DNA from 2 places in the Gordonia sp. PDNC005 genome. Region 1 is predicted to be linked to the other one. Evidence: riboswitches for the same ligand, from Rfam matches in the RefSeq annotation. Region 1 holds a riboswitch; the other holds the start of a gene.
What was found. Region 1 has a riboswitch for thiamine pyrophosphate ahead of JVX90_RS16985 (FAD-dependent oxidoreductase). Riboswitches for the same ligand answer to the same signal wherever they lie in the genome.
Positions count from the first base shown of each region.

Region 2: linked by a shared signal. The riboswitch ahead of thiC (phosphomethylpyrimidine synthase ThiC) and the one ahead of JVX90_RS16985 (FAD-dependent oxidoreductase) in region 1 are both predicted to bind thiamine pyrophosphate.

Region 1 covers NZ_CP070351.1:3,519,595-3,525,740, reverse strand. The annotation lists gene JVX90_RS17005 (hypothetical protein) at 1-63, opposite strand, end outside; gene JVX90_RS17000 (NUDIX hydrolase) at 183-656, shown strand; gene JVX90_RS16995 (hypothetical protein) at 724-1,185, opposite strand; gene thiE (thiamine phosphate synthase) at 1,307-1,963, opposite strand; TPP riboswitch at 1,992-2,103, shown strand; gene JVX90_RS16985 (FAD-dependent oxidoreductase) at 2,072-3,109, shown strand; gene thiS (sulfur carrier protein ThiS) at 3,132-3,329, shown strand; gene JVX90_RS16975 (thiazole synthase) at 3,322-4,080, shown strand; gene JVX90_RS16970 (EamA/RhaT family transporter) at 4,082-5,032, opposite strand; gene JVX90_RS16965 (ATP-grasp domain-containing protein) at 5,131-6,146, shown strand, end outside.
Region 2 covers NZ_CP070351.1:77,518-83,663, forward strand. The annotation lists gene thiD (bifunctional hydroxymethylpyrimidine kinase/phosphomethylpyrimidine kinase) at 1-553, opposite strand, end outside; gene thiC (phosphomethylpyrimidine synthase ThiC) at 601-2,289, opposite strand; TPP riboswitch at 2,285-2,394, opposite strand; gene JVX90_RS00505 (GNAT family N-acetyltransferase) at 2,574-2,933, shown strand; gene JVX90_RS00510 (siderophore-interacting protein) at 2,975-3,727, shown strand; gene JVX90_RS00515 (exodeoxyribonuclease III) at 4,050-4,832, opposite strand; gene JVX90_RS00520 (barstar family protein) at 4,838-5,302, opposite strand; gene JVX90_RS00525 (ribonuclease domain-containing protein) at 5,299-5,811, opposite strand; gene JVX90_RS00530 (GCN5 family acetyltransferase) at 5,875-6,146, opposite strand, start outside.

The DNA of each region.
Region 1 (6,146 bases):
GGGGATCACAGTCCGACCGGCATGCGAGAGCGCGGAGCGCACACCCGAAACCTGGCCGGTCACTTGCGGTCCCTTTCCCTCGGTTCAACCCAGCCTAGTCCGCAGCCCTTCGTCCGCATGGGAGGACCCGGTAGCGTGATGGGCGAGTCGGGCGATCACCCGCGGACGGCGAAGGAGACATCGTGCAGGGAGACGGCGACGGCTGGGTCTTCGACGCTGACGGACAGCGCTACTGGGGACGTCACGGTGCTGCGGGACTCCTGCTCACCGCACCCCTCGACGGAGGCGGCGACGGTGTCGCCGTGCTGCTGCAGCACCGTGCGGTGTGGTCGCACCAAGGCGGCACCTGGGGCCTGCCCGGCGGTGCCCGCGACTCCCACGAGACCGTCGAGCAGGCCGCCGTTCGCGAGGCGCACGAAGAGGCGGGCATCGCCGCGTCCGACCTCGAGGTGACCGACTCGGTGGTCACCCACCGGGCGTCGAGCGGATGGACGTACACGACGGTCATCGCTCGGACCGCACATCAGATCACGACCGTCGCCAACGGCGAGTCGGCGGAACTGCGCTGGGTGCCCTCCGCGTCGGTCGCCGACCTCCCCCTGCACCCGGGGTTGGCCCTGGCCTGGCCCGCGCTCGTGGATCGTCTCCGGTTCTGACCGTCTCCGATTCAGACCCTGAACAGCCAGTTGACTCGCTTCGCTCGCTCAAGGAAGCAGATACGGCTCAGCCTTTCGCGAGCTGATTGGCCCCGGAGATGAGCGCATTGACTGCTGACTCGTCGCCAGTCCGCCCGCGGCCGTAACTCCAGCAGCGGTCGCCGTCACGGTCGCAGAGGAGATACGTGATGATCTCCGCGCCTTCGGTCTGCTGGTAGAACGACATGATCTCGACGCCCGCGCCGATGTCGTAGAGCATCGACGTCATCGCGCCGATCGTGCCCGCCGCGGTCGCCTCGAGACTGACCGTGCGTGCGGCGACCGTCATGTGGGCGGTGCAGCGAACCATGTCGGCGGCGCCGGGCTCGACCCGAAGGTCGTCGAGGGCGATCGCGCCGGTCGGGGCGTAAGTGTTGTTGAAGCTGGCAGTGGTCATCGTGGCCGCCTCCGGTGGGAACCAGGCGGGCAGTCGGCGGACGCCGTGCCCGTACGGGGTCAACGATGTCGGGTGGATCTGAATGGAACGCATATCGTCGGTTCATTTCGGTCGAAGATTTCGTGACCGACGAAAGTGGTGGAAGACGACGAACCCGCAGCGGGGGGTCGGTCGAATCAGACCCCGCTGCGGCGGGTTACCAGGAGCTTCCACGTCATAGTGTCGACGAGCCTAGCACCGCACCGCGGAGAGCGGTAGCGGCCCCGCGTGGATCCGCTTCGTCAGTGATCGCACGCACCACAACGATGCGTGACGCGCCGGCGGCCGCCACATCGTGGACCAGGTCCAGATCGATTCCGCCGATCGCGAACCACGGTTTGCCGCCGGACTCCGAATGAGCGGCCCGCACCAGGCCGAGGCCGGTCGCGGCGCGGCCGGGTTTGGTGGGCGTCGTCCAGCACGGGCCGGTGCAGAAGTAGTCGACATCTGGGTCGGCGGCTGCCGCGCGCATCTGGTCCTCGTCGTGCGTGGAACGGCCGATGACGACATCGGGTCCGACGATGGCACGCGCCGCGGCCGGCGGCAGGTCGTCCTGCCCGATGTGGAGGACGTCGGCCCGCGCGGCGTGTGCGATGTCGGCGCGGTCGTTGACGGCGAGCAGAGCGCCGCCCGCGTGCACCACGCCCCGCATCGCGGCGAGGATCTCGAGTTCTTCCTTCGCGTCGAGTTCCTTGTCTCGGAGTTGCACGATGTCGACACCTCCGGCGACGGCTTCGGCGATGAAGTCGAGGAGGTCGCCGCGCTCGCGGCGGGCATCGGTGCACAGGTAGAGGCGGGCGTCGGCGAGAGCGGTGCGCGGGTCGGCGGGCATGGTGTCAACGGTAGGCTGGGCGGCGGAAGTGTGAAGACACGGGAGTCCGGGGCGCCGGGCTGAGAGTGCGACGCGGGCCGTCGCTGACCGTCTGACCTGATCCGGGTAATGCCGGCGAAGGGATGCATCGTGGGACGTGACCTCTCTGTTGTCGGCGGCGGAGTGATCGGGCTGTCGTGTGCGTTGGCGGCAGCAGATCGCGGCTGGTCGGTGACAGTGTTCGACGCCGGGACACAGCGCCGTGCCGCGCACGTCGCGGGCGGAATGCTCGGCTGTTTCGGAGAGACCAGGCCAGGTGAAGACGCTCTGCTCGCGGTGGCCGCGGAGTCGGCATCCGCTTGGCCGGACTTCCTGACTCGTCTAGGTGACCCCGCCGTTCGGGTCGCCGACGACAGCCTGTTGGTCGCCGCGTCGAGCGCCGATCTCGCAGAGCTCGACGACCAGGTCGCGTTCGTGCGCGCCCAGCTGCCGGATGCGACGATCAACGCCGAATCTGCGGCGGGAATGCGTCGTGTCGAATTCGCGCTCACTCGAAACACCGCGGGCGGATACCTCGCGACCGGGGAGGGCGCTGTCGACAATCGACGTCTGCTCGACGCGCTCAGGTCCGCTGCCGGGGGAGCGGGAGTCCGGTTCGTTGCTGCTGAAATCACCGACGCCGCCGCGGTCCCGGGCGATCAGGTTCTCGTAGCCGCGGGGTTGGGAACTCCGCAGGTAGCGTCCGTGGGGGAACTACCGATGCGCGGCGAGAAAGGCGAGATTCTTCGCCTGCGTCGCACTCGGTGGGCGGTGCCGCCGCCCGCTCGAGTGATCCGAGCCCGCTGGCACGGCAGACCACTGTACGTCGTCCCGCGTGCCGACGGAGTAGTCGTCGGCGCAACCCAGTACGAGGCCGTCGGGCCGGACGATCGTGCTCCGCAAGCAGGGGGAGTCGCGGACCTGCTCGCCGACGCGGGCGAACTGATGCCGGGCCTGCGTACCTACGAACTGGTGGAGACCGCGGCCGGGATCCGCCCGTCGTCCGTGGACGGACTTCCTGTGATCCGTCGGATCGACGACCGCGTGATCGTTGCGACCGGCCACGGCCGCAACGGAATAGCCCTCGCGCCGTGGACGGCGAACCGTGTCGCCTGCCTGCTTGCTTGAACCCTCAACGAAGGAGAATCCCGTGGAACTCACAGTCAACGGCGACACCGTCGTCCTCGACGGACCTGTCGACGTACCTGCACTGCTCGCGCACCTCGATCTGCCGGACACCGGCGTCGCTGTCGCCGTCAACGGTGTGGTGCGGCCGAAGACGCGTTGGGACGAAGAGATCGGCGCCTACGCCGAGGTCGACGTTCTGACGGCGGTGCAGGGTGGCTGACGGATTTGTCGTGGCGGGCCGCGAGTTCTCGTCACGGCTGATCATGGGCACCGGCGGGGCGTCGAACCTCGCCGTCCTGGAACGTGCACTCGTAGCCTCCGGCACTGAACTCACGACAGTCGCGATGCGTCGGGTGGATCCGACGGCCGGGACCGGCGTCCTCGACCTCCTGCGGAGGCTCGACATCGCGGTGCTCCCGAACACCGCGGGATGTCACACGACTGCCGAGGCCGTGCTGACCGCGCAGCTGGGCCGCGAGGCCGTCGAGACCGATCTGGTGAAACTGGAAGTTGTCGCCGACGACCGGACTCTGTTGCCCGACTCGCTTGAACTCGTCGACGCTGCGACCGCGCTTGTCGCCGACGGCTTCGTGGTGATGGCCTACACCAACGACGACCCGGTGCTGGCGCTCCGTCTCGAAGATGCGGGCGTCGCTGCCGTGATGCCGCTCGGTGCGCCGATCGGGACCGGTCTCGGGATCGCGAATCCGCACAACATCGAGATGATCGTGTCCCGCGCGAGTGTGCCGGTTGTCCTGGACGCGGGAATCGGGACCGCCTCCGACGCCGCACTCGCGATGGAACTCGGATGCGACGCAGTGCTTCTCGCGAGTGCCGTCACCCGCGCGGAGAATCCGGAGTTGATGGCGGAGGCGATGGCGCACGCGGTCAAGGCGGGGCGGCTCGCATCATGTGCGGGGCGCATCCCGAAGCGCTTCTGGGCGCAGGCGTCGAGCCCCGATCGCGACTGAGTCAGGCTTCCGACTGCTCGCGGCCGCGGCGCCAGCCGCCCTTCTCGGGTGGGGCCTCGCCGAAGTGGTCAGGGTCGCCGGTGCCGTACCAGGCGACGAGAACCGCTCCCACGACTGCGCCGACGAAGCCGACAACGGCCAGCCATCCGAGGCCTTCTCGCGCGGCGTCTCCGAGGAATGCGACGCCGATGAGACTGGGGCCCGCAGTTTCGCCGACCACCAGCAACGCGGTGACGCCGTTGACCGCTCCCACCTGCAGGGCGACGGTCTGAACGAAGAAGCCGACGGCGCCTGCGACGGCGATCGACCAGGCGGCGGGGTCCGTCAGTATCGTGACCAGGTCGAACGGCTCGAGTCCGTCGAGGACGCGCACCGCGATCGCGATGATGCCGAACAGCAGACCCGATGCGGCGCCGCCGACGATGGCCGCGTACTTGCCGAGTTTGTACACACCGATCAGGGCGATCGCCGCGACGATGAAGGTCGCGATCAGCAGACCCCAGTGGAAGTCGCGGGACGCCGCGTCGTGCGCGTGCGGGGATGACGAGACGCCGAGCATGAACAGCGACAGGACCACAAGCCAGATCGCTACCCAGTCGCGGGTGTGCAGCGTGATGTTCAGCAGCAGGGTGCCGAGGAGCGCGGTGACGACGAGGTTCGCCGCCACGATCGACTGTGCCAGGAACAACGGAAGGAAACGCGCCGCGAGTGCGCCGCCGCCGAAGCCGACGATCACCATCAGCGTGCCGAGAATGAATGCGGGGTCGGCGATGGTCGACATCGTCGACGAGACAGACGGCGCGGCGCCGCCCTCTTCGAGCGGGTGAACGTCGTTCTTACCGTCTTCGCGCATTTCGAGCGCGACGCGACGTGCACCCAGTGCGCGCAGCACGGTCGACACGCCGTACGCGACTGCCGCCATGGCTGCCGCGATGATTCCGATTGCGAACAACGAAGAATTCCCCAATCCCACCGTGCGAGTGACGATCCCGCTGTTGATCGATTGCCCACATTACCCGGCCGTACGTGAGGAGTGTCTAGTGTGTATCTGTGGCCTCTGGTACGAGCAGACATGTCTTGATCACTTTCGCGCGGTCGTTTCTGACGCTCAACCTGGCGCGACTGATGGCGGCTGCGGGTCACCGCGTGACCGTCGTCGACAGTCTTGCGGTGGGTGTGAGCAGGTATTCGAACGCGGTGAGCGCCTTTCACAAGGTGCCGCCGCCCAAGTTCGCGCCGCAGGAATACTGTCGGGAACTCGCAGCGATCGTCGAACGTGAAGGGGTCGACATCGTCATCCCGATTCACGAGGAGACAGACATCCTCGCGATGATGGCAGGCCTCTTCCCCGACACCGTCGAATTGTTCCTCTCGCCGTTCGAGGTGGAGGACATGCTGCACAACAAGCTCTCCTACCAGCGCGCGTTGACCGAGCGTGGTTTCGAGACGTTGAAGTTCATGGAACTGTCGAGTCCGGAGGATGTCGAGAAGCTCGACTTCACCACTCCGTTTGCGATCAAACAGGCTTACTCGCGGGGCTCACAGACCATCTACAAGGCCCACCCGGGTGACGACCTGAGCTACCTGGAGTTCGATCCGACAAATCCGTGGATCGCCCAGGAGTGGCTCGAGGGTGACAGGTACTGCACCTACTCGGTGTGCCGCGACGGTGAGGTCTTCGCGCACGCGACCTACCCGGTCGACTACGCGATCGACGGCAAATCGTGTCTGACGTTCGAGCACGTCGACCACGAGGGGATCCTCGAGTGGACCCGCAGTCTCGCGAAGTCGGTCAACTTCACGGGGCACATGGGTCTGGACTTCATCGACCATCCTGAACGAGGTCTCTACACCATCGAGTGCAATCCGCGCGGGACCAGCGGAATCATGATGTTCACCCGCGAACAGAGAGTGGATCGGGCCTTCTTCGGCGAGAACACCGAACTGATCACGCCGCCGCTCGGCCGATCGACGATGATCGGTGCGGGCATGCTGCTGTTCGGGTGGAAGAAGAACGCGTACCCGAACAACACCTTCAAGAAGTTTCGGGCCAAGATGCGTGAGTC
Region 2 (6,146 bases), 820 kb from region 1:
CGGGGCTGCGGTCACTGCCGCGAAGGTGCCCGCCCTTCACCAACGCCCACCGTGCGCCACGATCTCGCAGCGCTCGTGCGGCCGCTCGTTGAGTGTCGGCGTCGACGACGTCGATACCGGTGATGAGCCGAACCTCGTCGAGGTTCGGCGTCACGATGTCGGCCAGTGGGAACATGCGTCCCACCAGGGTGTCGAGGGCATCGGCCGCAAGCAGGGGGTCGCCGTGCATCGACGCGCACACCGGGTCGACCACCAGCGGCACCCCTCCGCCGCCGATGCCGACCTCGGTGCACGCGTCGGCGATCGCCGAGATGATCTCGGCGGTCGCCAGCATCCCCGTCTTCACGGCCATCAGCCCGATGTCGGAGGTGACCGTCCGGATCTGCGCGGCCACCACATCGGGGTCGATCGTCTGCACACCGCTGACCCCGAGACTGTTCTGGACGGTCACCGCGGTCACGGCGACACAGCCGTGGAGCCCGAGGAGCGCGAACGTCCGAAGGTCGGCCTGGATTCCGGCGCCGCCGCCGGAGTCGGACCCGGCGATCGTCATGACGCGGACCGGCGTATCGCCGGGGACAGCGGTGGGCAGCAGATCAGTCACGGTGCGGCGACCTCTTCCTTCGAGACCCCGTCATTCGAAACCTCGGTCAGCGGCAGGTACACCTGGTTGCCCGCGGCCGCGAACTCCTTGGACTTCGCGGCCATCTCCTGAGCGATCTTCCGATCGATGTCGTCCGCGGTGACGAGGTTGTTCTCCTCGGCGTAGGCGCGGACGTCGGCCGAGATCCGCATGGAGCAGAACTTGGGGCCGCACATCGAGCAGAAGTGTGCAGTCTTCGCCGGTTCGGCGGGCATCGTCTCGTCGTGGTACTCGCGGGCAGTGTCGGGATCGAGCGCAAGATTGAACTGGTCGGTCCAGCGGAACTCGAATCGCGCCTTCGAGAGGGCGTCGTCCCGCTCCTGTGCCCGTGGATGCGCCTTCGCCAGATCGGCGGCGTGTGCGGCGATCTTGTAGGTGATGACGCCGACTTTCACGTCGTCTCTGTTCGGCAGTCCGAGGTGTTCCTTCGGGGTGACGTAGCAGAGCATCGCGGTACCGGCCTGCGCGATCATCGCGGCGCCGATCGCCGACGTGATGTGGTCGTACGCGGGTGCGATGTCGGTGGCGAGCGGACCGAGCGTATAGAACGGCGCCTCCTCGCACCACTCCTCTTCCAGGCGGACGTTCTCGGCGATCTTGTGCATCGGTACGTGGCCCGGGCCCTCGATCATCACCTGGACGCCGTGGCCCTTGGCGATCTTCGTCAGTTCGCCGAGGGTGCGGAGCTCCGCGAACTGGGCCTCGTCGTTGGCGTCGGCGATCGACCCGGGGCGTAGGCCGTCACCCAGCGAGAACGTGATGTCGTAGCGTGCCAGGATCTCGCACAGTTCGTCGAAGTGGGTGTACAGGAACGATTCGGTGTGGTGAGCCAGGCACCACGCCGCCATGATCGATCCGCCGCGCGAGACGATGCCCGTGACACGCTTCGCGGTCAGCGGCACGTAGCGCAGGAGGACTCCCGCGTGCACTGTCATGTAATCGACGCCCTGCTCGGCCTGCTCGATGACCGTGTCGCGGTAGATCTCCCAGGTGAGCTTGGTCGGATCGCCGTTGACCTTCTCCAGGGCCTGGTAGATCGGCACGGTGCCGACGGGAACGGGGGAGTTCCGCATGATCCACTCGCGGGTCACGTGGATGTCCTTGCCCGTTGAGAGATCCATGATGGTGTCGGCGCCCCAGCGGGTGGCCCACACCATCTTCTCGACTTCCTCCGCGATCGACGACGTGACCGCCGAGTTGCCGATGTTGGCGTTGACCTTCACTGCGAAGGCCTTGCCGATGATCATCGGTTCGCACTCCGGGTGCTTGCGGTTCGCCGGGATCACCGCGCGGCCGATCGCGACTTCGCTGCGTACCAGTTCGACGTCGACGCCCTCGCGGGCGGCGATGTAGCGCATCTCCGGGGTAATCACGCCCGCCCGAGCCCATGCGAGCTGGGTGGCGACACCGTCGACGGGGGCGGGACTGGTCCAGGTGTCGCGGGTTCTCTCCAGACCGGCCTCGACGTCGATCACAACGGTCGAATCGGTGTACGGACCCGAGGTGTCGTACAGGTCGAGGTGCTCGCCGTTGGTCAGGTGCACGCGGCGCTGCGGAACACGCAGTTCGTCGACGTGCAGGTATTCCTTGGTGCTGCCCTGGATCGGGCCTGTGGTGACGCTGTCTGCAGACATGGGTGTGCCCATGACTTCTCCTCCCTACGCCGGCATTACCCGGACAGGTTCGAGCGGTCGACGACCGCCAGTCGCCATCTCAGCCCTCGGATCGTGAGAGCCCCCGCGTGTGTAGTTGTGTGTGCTCGCCGTTGTTCGCCGGAGCGAAGAGGGGCACGTTGGTCAGCGTACGTCATGGCGCTGAGCTCCGGGCAGAGCCCGGGCTGACGCTTAAACGTGATGCAGATGTGACTGATGTGACTTGCGACACATGGTTACGCGACCGTAAGGTTGTGACTGTCATCACAGGAGGTGTCATGCATCTGAGGAACCGTCTCGGGAACCATCGTCATCACCCGCCGCATCGTTCGGCGCGGTCGTTGCTGCAGCAGATATCGGAAGTCGTCCACAATCCCGACCGTGAGCGGTTCGAACTCTGGGTGGCAGGCGATCTCGTTGGGGTCCTCGGTTATCGCATCGACGCTGGGGAACAGACGGCCACCATCCTGCACACCGTGCTGTACGACGAATACTCCGGACACGGTCTGGCCACCCGCCTCACCGGCAATGCCATGGAGTACATGCGAGACCAGGGTCTGCGTGTCCGGCCGTTGTGCACGTTCACCAAGCGATACGTCGACGAGCATCCCGGCGTAGTTGCTCTCGCTCCCGCCTGAGGGGTCGGTTAGGCTTACCTCATCTAAGGAGGTGGGCCTGTATGAGCGAGAAGAAGCAGCCGTCGCGCGGTTGGCAAGGCGCGATCATGAAGGCGTTCCGCGCGGACGACTTCGTCTTGACCGTGACCGGCGTGGAGACGGTCACCGAGCACTACGTGCGGCTCGGATTCACCGGAGGCGGCCTGCTGGCCGAGATCCCCGTGCACCCGACCATGTGGGTTCGTGGATGGTTCCCGTCCGACGGCGCCCTTCACCAGCGTGGATACACGCTTGTGGATCCGGACCCGGCGACCGACACGTTCCATCTCGAGTTCACCCTCCATGACGGACCGGCCGCTCGGTGGGCGCAGAACGCCGAGGTCGGCGACCAGCTGTCCGTCTCCGTGATGGTCAGCAAGTTCGACATGCCCGACCCGGCTCCCACTCAATGGTTGCTCGCCGGCGACACCGCCTCGCTTGCCGCCGTCAACTCCCTGCTCGACGCGTTCACTGCGACCGGGACCGGCGTTGCTGCCACTCTCTGGTTCGAGTACACCCACGACGACGACCGTGACCTGCCGCTGCGTGCCCGTTCACAGGACACCGTTCACTGGGTCCGCCGCGAGCGCGACGGGCAGGGACTCCTCGAGGCCGTCAAGACTGCGGCGTTCGACGCGTCGGGCGCGCACGCGTGGGTGGCGCTCGACGCCGCGAGCACCCGTGCTGTCACCGCGGCGTTCCGCGCGGACTTCAAGCTCGGGCGCGGCGGCGTGAAGTCGCGTGCGTACTGGCGCGTCGGGAAGCCGTTCGCCTGATCGCTCCCACTGCTCGTTGAGAAGCCGTGCGCAATGCGCTTAGCGAGTTTCGCATCTCCTGCTTCGTGCGTGAATTTCGCTCCTCTTGCTCCTTGAGCGGTTTCGCTCCTACTGCTCCTTGAGCGATCTCGTTCTTACTGCTCCTTGAGCGAGCTTGCGAGTCGAAAGGTTTGCGGGTCAACACCTTTCGACTCGCTCCGCTCGCTCAAGGAGCAGTACGGCGAGCTCGTTGTAAGGAGCAGTGGGGCGAGCTTGTTGCGGGGAGCAGTGGGGCGGGCTCGTTCCGCTAGGCGGCGAGCTTCCGAAGGGGAGGGGCGGGAAGTCAGGAGAGGTCGAGGACGACCGGTGCGTGATCGCTGGCGCCTTTGGCGGCGCGAGCGGCGGTGTCGATGAAGGCGTCGTGGACGCGGTCGTTCAACGCAGGAGAGCATAGAGCGAAGTCGATCCGCATGCCTTCGTTCTTTTGATGCCTGCCCGCGGTGTAGTCCCAAAACGTGTAGGTGTTGGGGCCCGGCGTGAACGGTGCCGCGCTGTCGGCGTACCCGGCGTCGACAAACGCGCGGAATGCGCCACGCTCGGCGTCCGACGTGTGCGTTCGTTCGGCGAAGTAGTCGACGTCCCAGACGTCGTCGTCGGTCGGCGCAACGTTCCAGTCGCCTGCGAGCGCGATCTGGGCGGCCGGGTCGTGTGTCAGTTCCAACTGCATCACTCCGGCGAGAGTGTTGAGCCAGTCGAGTTTGTACGCGAGATGCGGATCGCCCGGTGCCCGTCCGTTGGGGACGTACAAGCTCCACACGCGGACGTCTCCGCACATCGCCGACATCGCTCGGGCCTCGCGGACACCGTTGTACTCCGGCTCACCGTCGAAGCCGAGGTGAACATCCTGCAGGCCGACACGGGATGCGATGGCGACACCGTTGTAGCCGCCGCTTCCGTGGAACGCGACGTCGTAGCCGTGGGCGATGAAGCTCATCACCGGGAACTGATCGTCGGAGCACTTCGTCTCCTGGATGGCGAGGACATCCACGGCGTGCCTGGTCATCCACGCGACGACATCCTCTGACCGGGCGCGGATCGAGTTCACATTCCAGGTGGCCAACCGCATGACGTTCAGTCTCTCCCGGAGACGGCCACGATGGAAACCCCTGTCCCGGACCACCTGTCGCGGACGGTGTCGGGAGCGTCGGAGACGAGCAGGACCGCGAACGACCGCCCGTGGGCGCGGTGGTGCTCGTGCCAGAACTCGACCGACTCGGCGAACCACTCGAGGGCGTCCGCCTCGGCCGCCAGCAAGCGATCCCCGTGGCCGACAACGGTCAGGTAGCCGGTGGAGGCAGTGCCTTCTGGGGTGCGCAGGTCAATGGGGAGATCGCGCATGCAGTCATCGAGGGCGTCCCGGTTGAAGCCGAAGTGATCAGGGAAGTCCCAGGCAAGTGCAAAGGCGTCGAGCAGGTCGTCGACGGTGCTGATGTCGGTGGCGTCGACTCGTCGCGCGACGACCCCGGTGCCGAAGAGTGAGGGCACGGCCGGCGTGACGCCCACGACGCCGGTGCGGACGAACTCGTCGATGCTCATGCGGACGGGCCTCGGATCTTGGTGAACGTCTCGTAGTGATCGAGCGTGTAGTAGGCCGAGCCGTCGCTTCCGGTCACGATGCGTTCGGCGTCGCGGCCACGACCGCGCTGCTTCGGATTGACGTCCCACTCGCGGTACGTGATCCGCTTGCCTTTCAACGTTTTCGACGGCAGACGGCGCTCGTTGTTGCGGAACACGTCTCCGCCATGGGTGCCGGGAGCGTTCGCCGCTGCGGGCCAGTCGCCGGCATCGACGTATTGCAGGGTCTGCTGCACGCGTGCGGGTGTGTCCGACGGCCCCGGCTTCTCGGTGCGCGAGCGGTCGGCCGGACTGGCTTTGCTGCCGTCGACGATGCTCATCGACGATGATGCAGGAGTCGCCTCGTCGGTGGAGCTGCGGCCGTCGATCCACCAGGTCAGCGCAACGACGGCCAGCAGTACCAGTACGCCTAGCGCGGATGCGGCCATGCGTCGACGGGAGTGTTCGGGGGTGTCAGTGGGGGAGGACATCATCGTCCACGGTAGCGGCTCGTCCGGATGCTGCCGCATCGGGCGGCGTCACCGTCTCGGTGCTCACACCGAGTGGATGTGCGCGGTGTGGTGGAGCACCAGTCCAGCGCGCCGAGCGGCCTCTCGTGCGGTTCGATCGCCGGTCGCGAGGGTCGTCGCCCATCGGTCGGGGGCGAACTCGATGGCGTCGACTGTCGGCGCCATGTCGGCGACGAGTACCTCGACGTCGAATCCGGCGTCGACAACGGGGATCGATCCGGACCGCACTAGACGATCCGGCAGAAGTGCGCGAGGCTGCCGACCCCGGTCGGCGTACCAGGATCGGACCTCCGGCA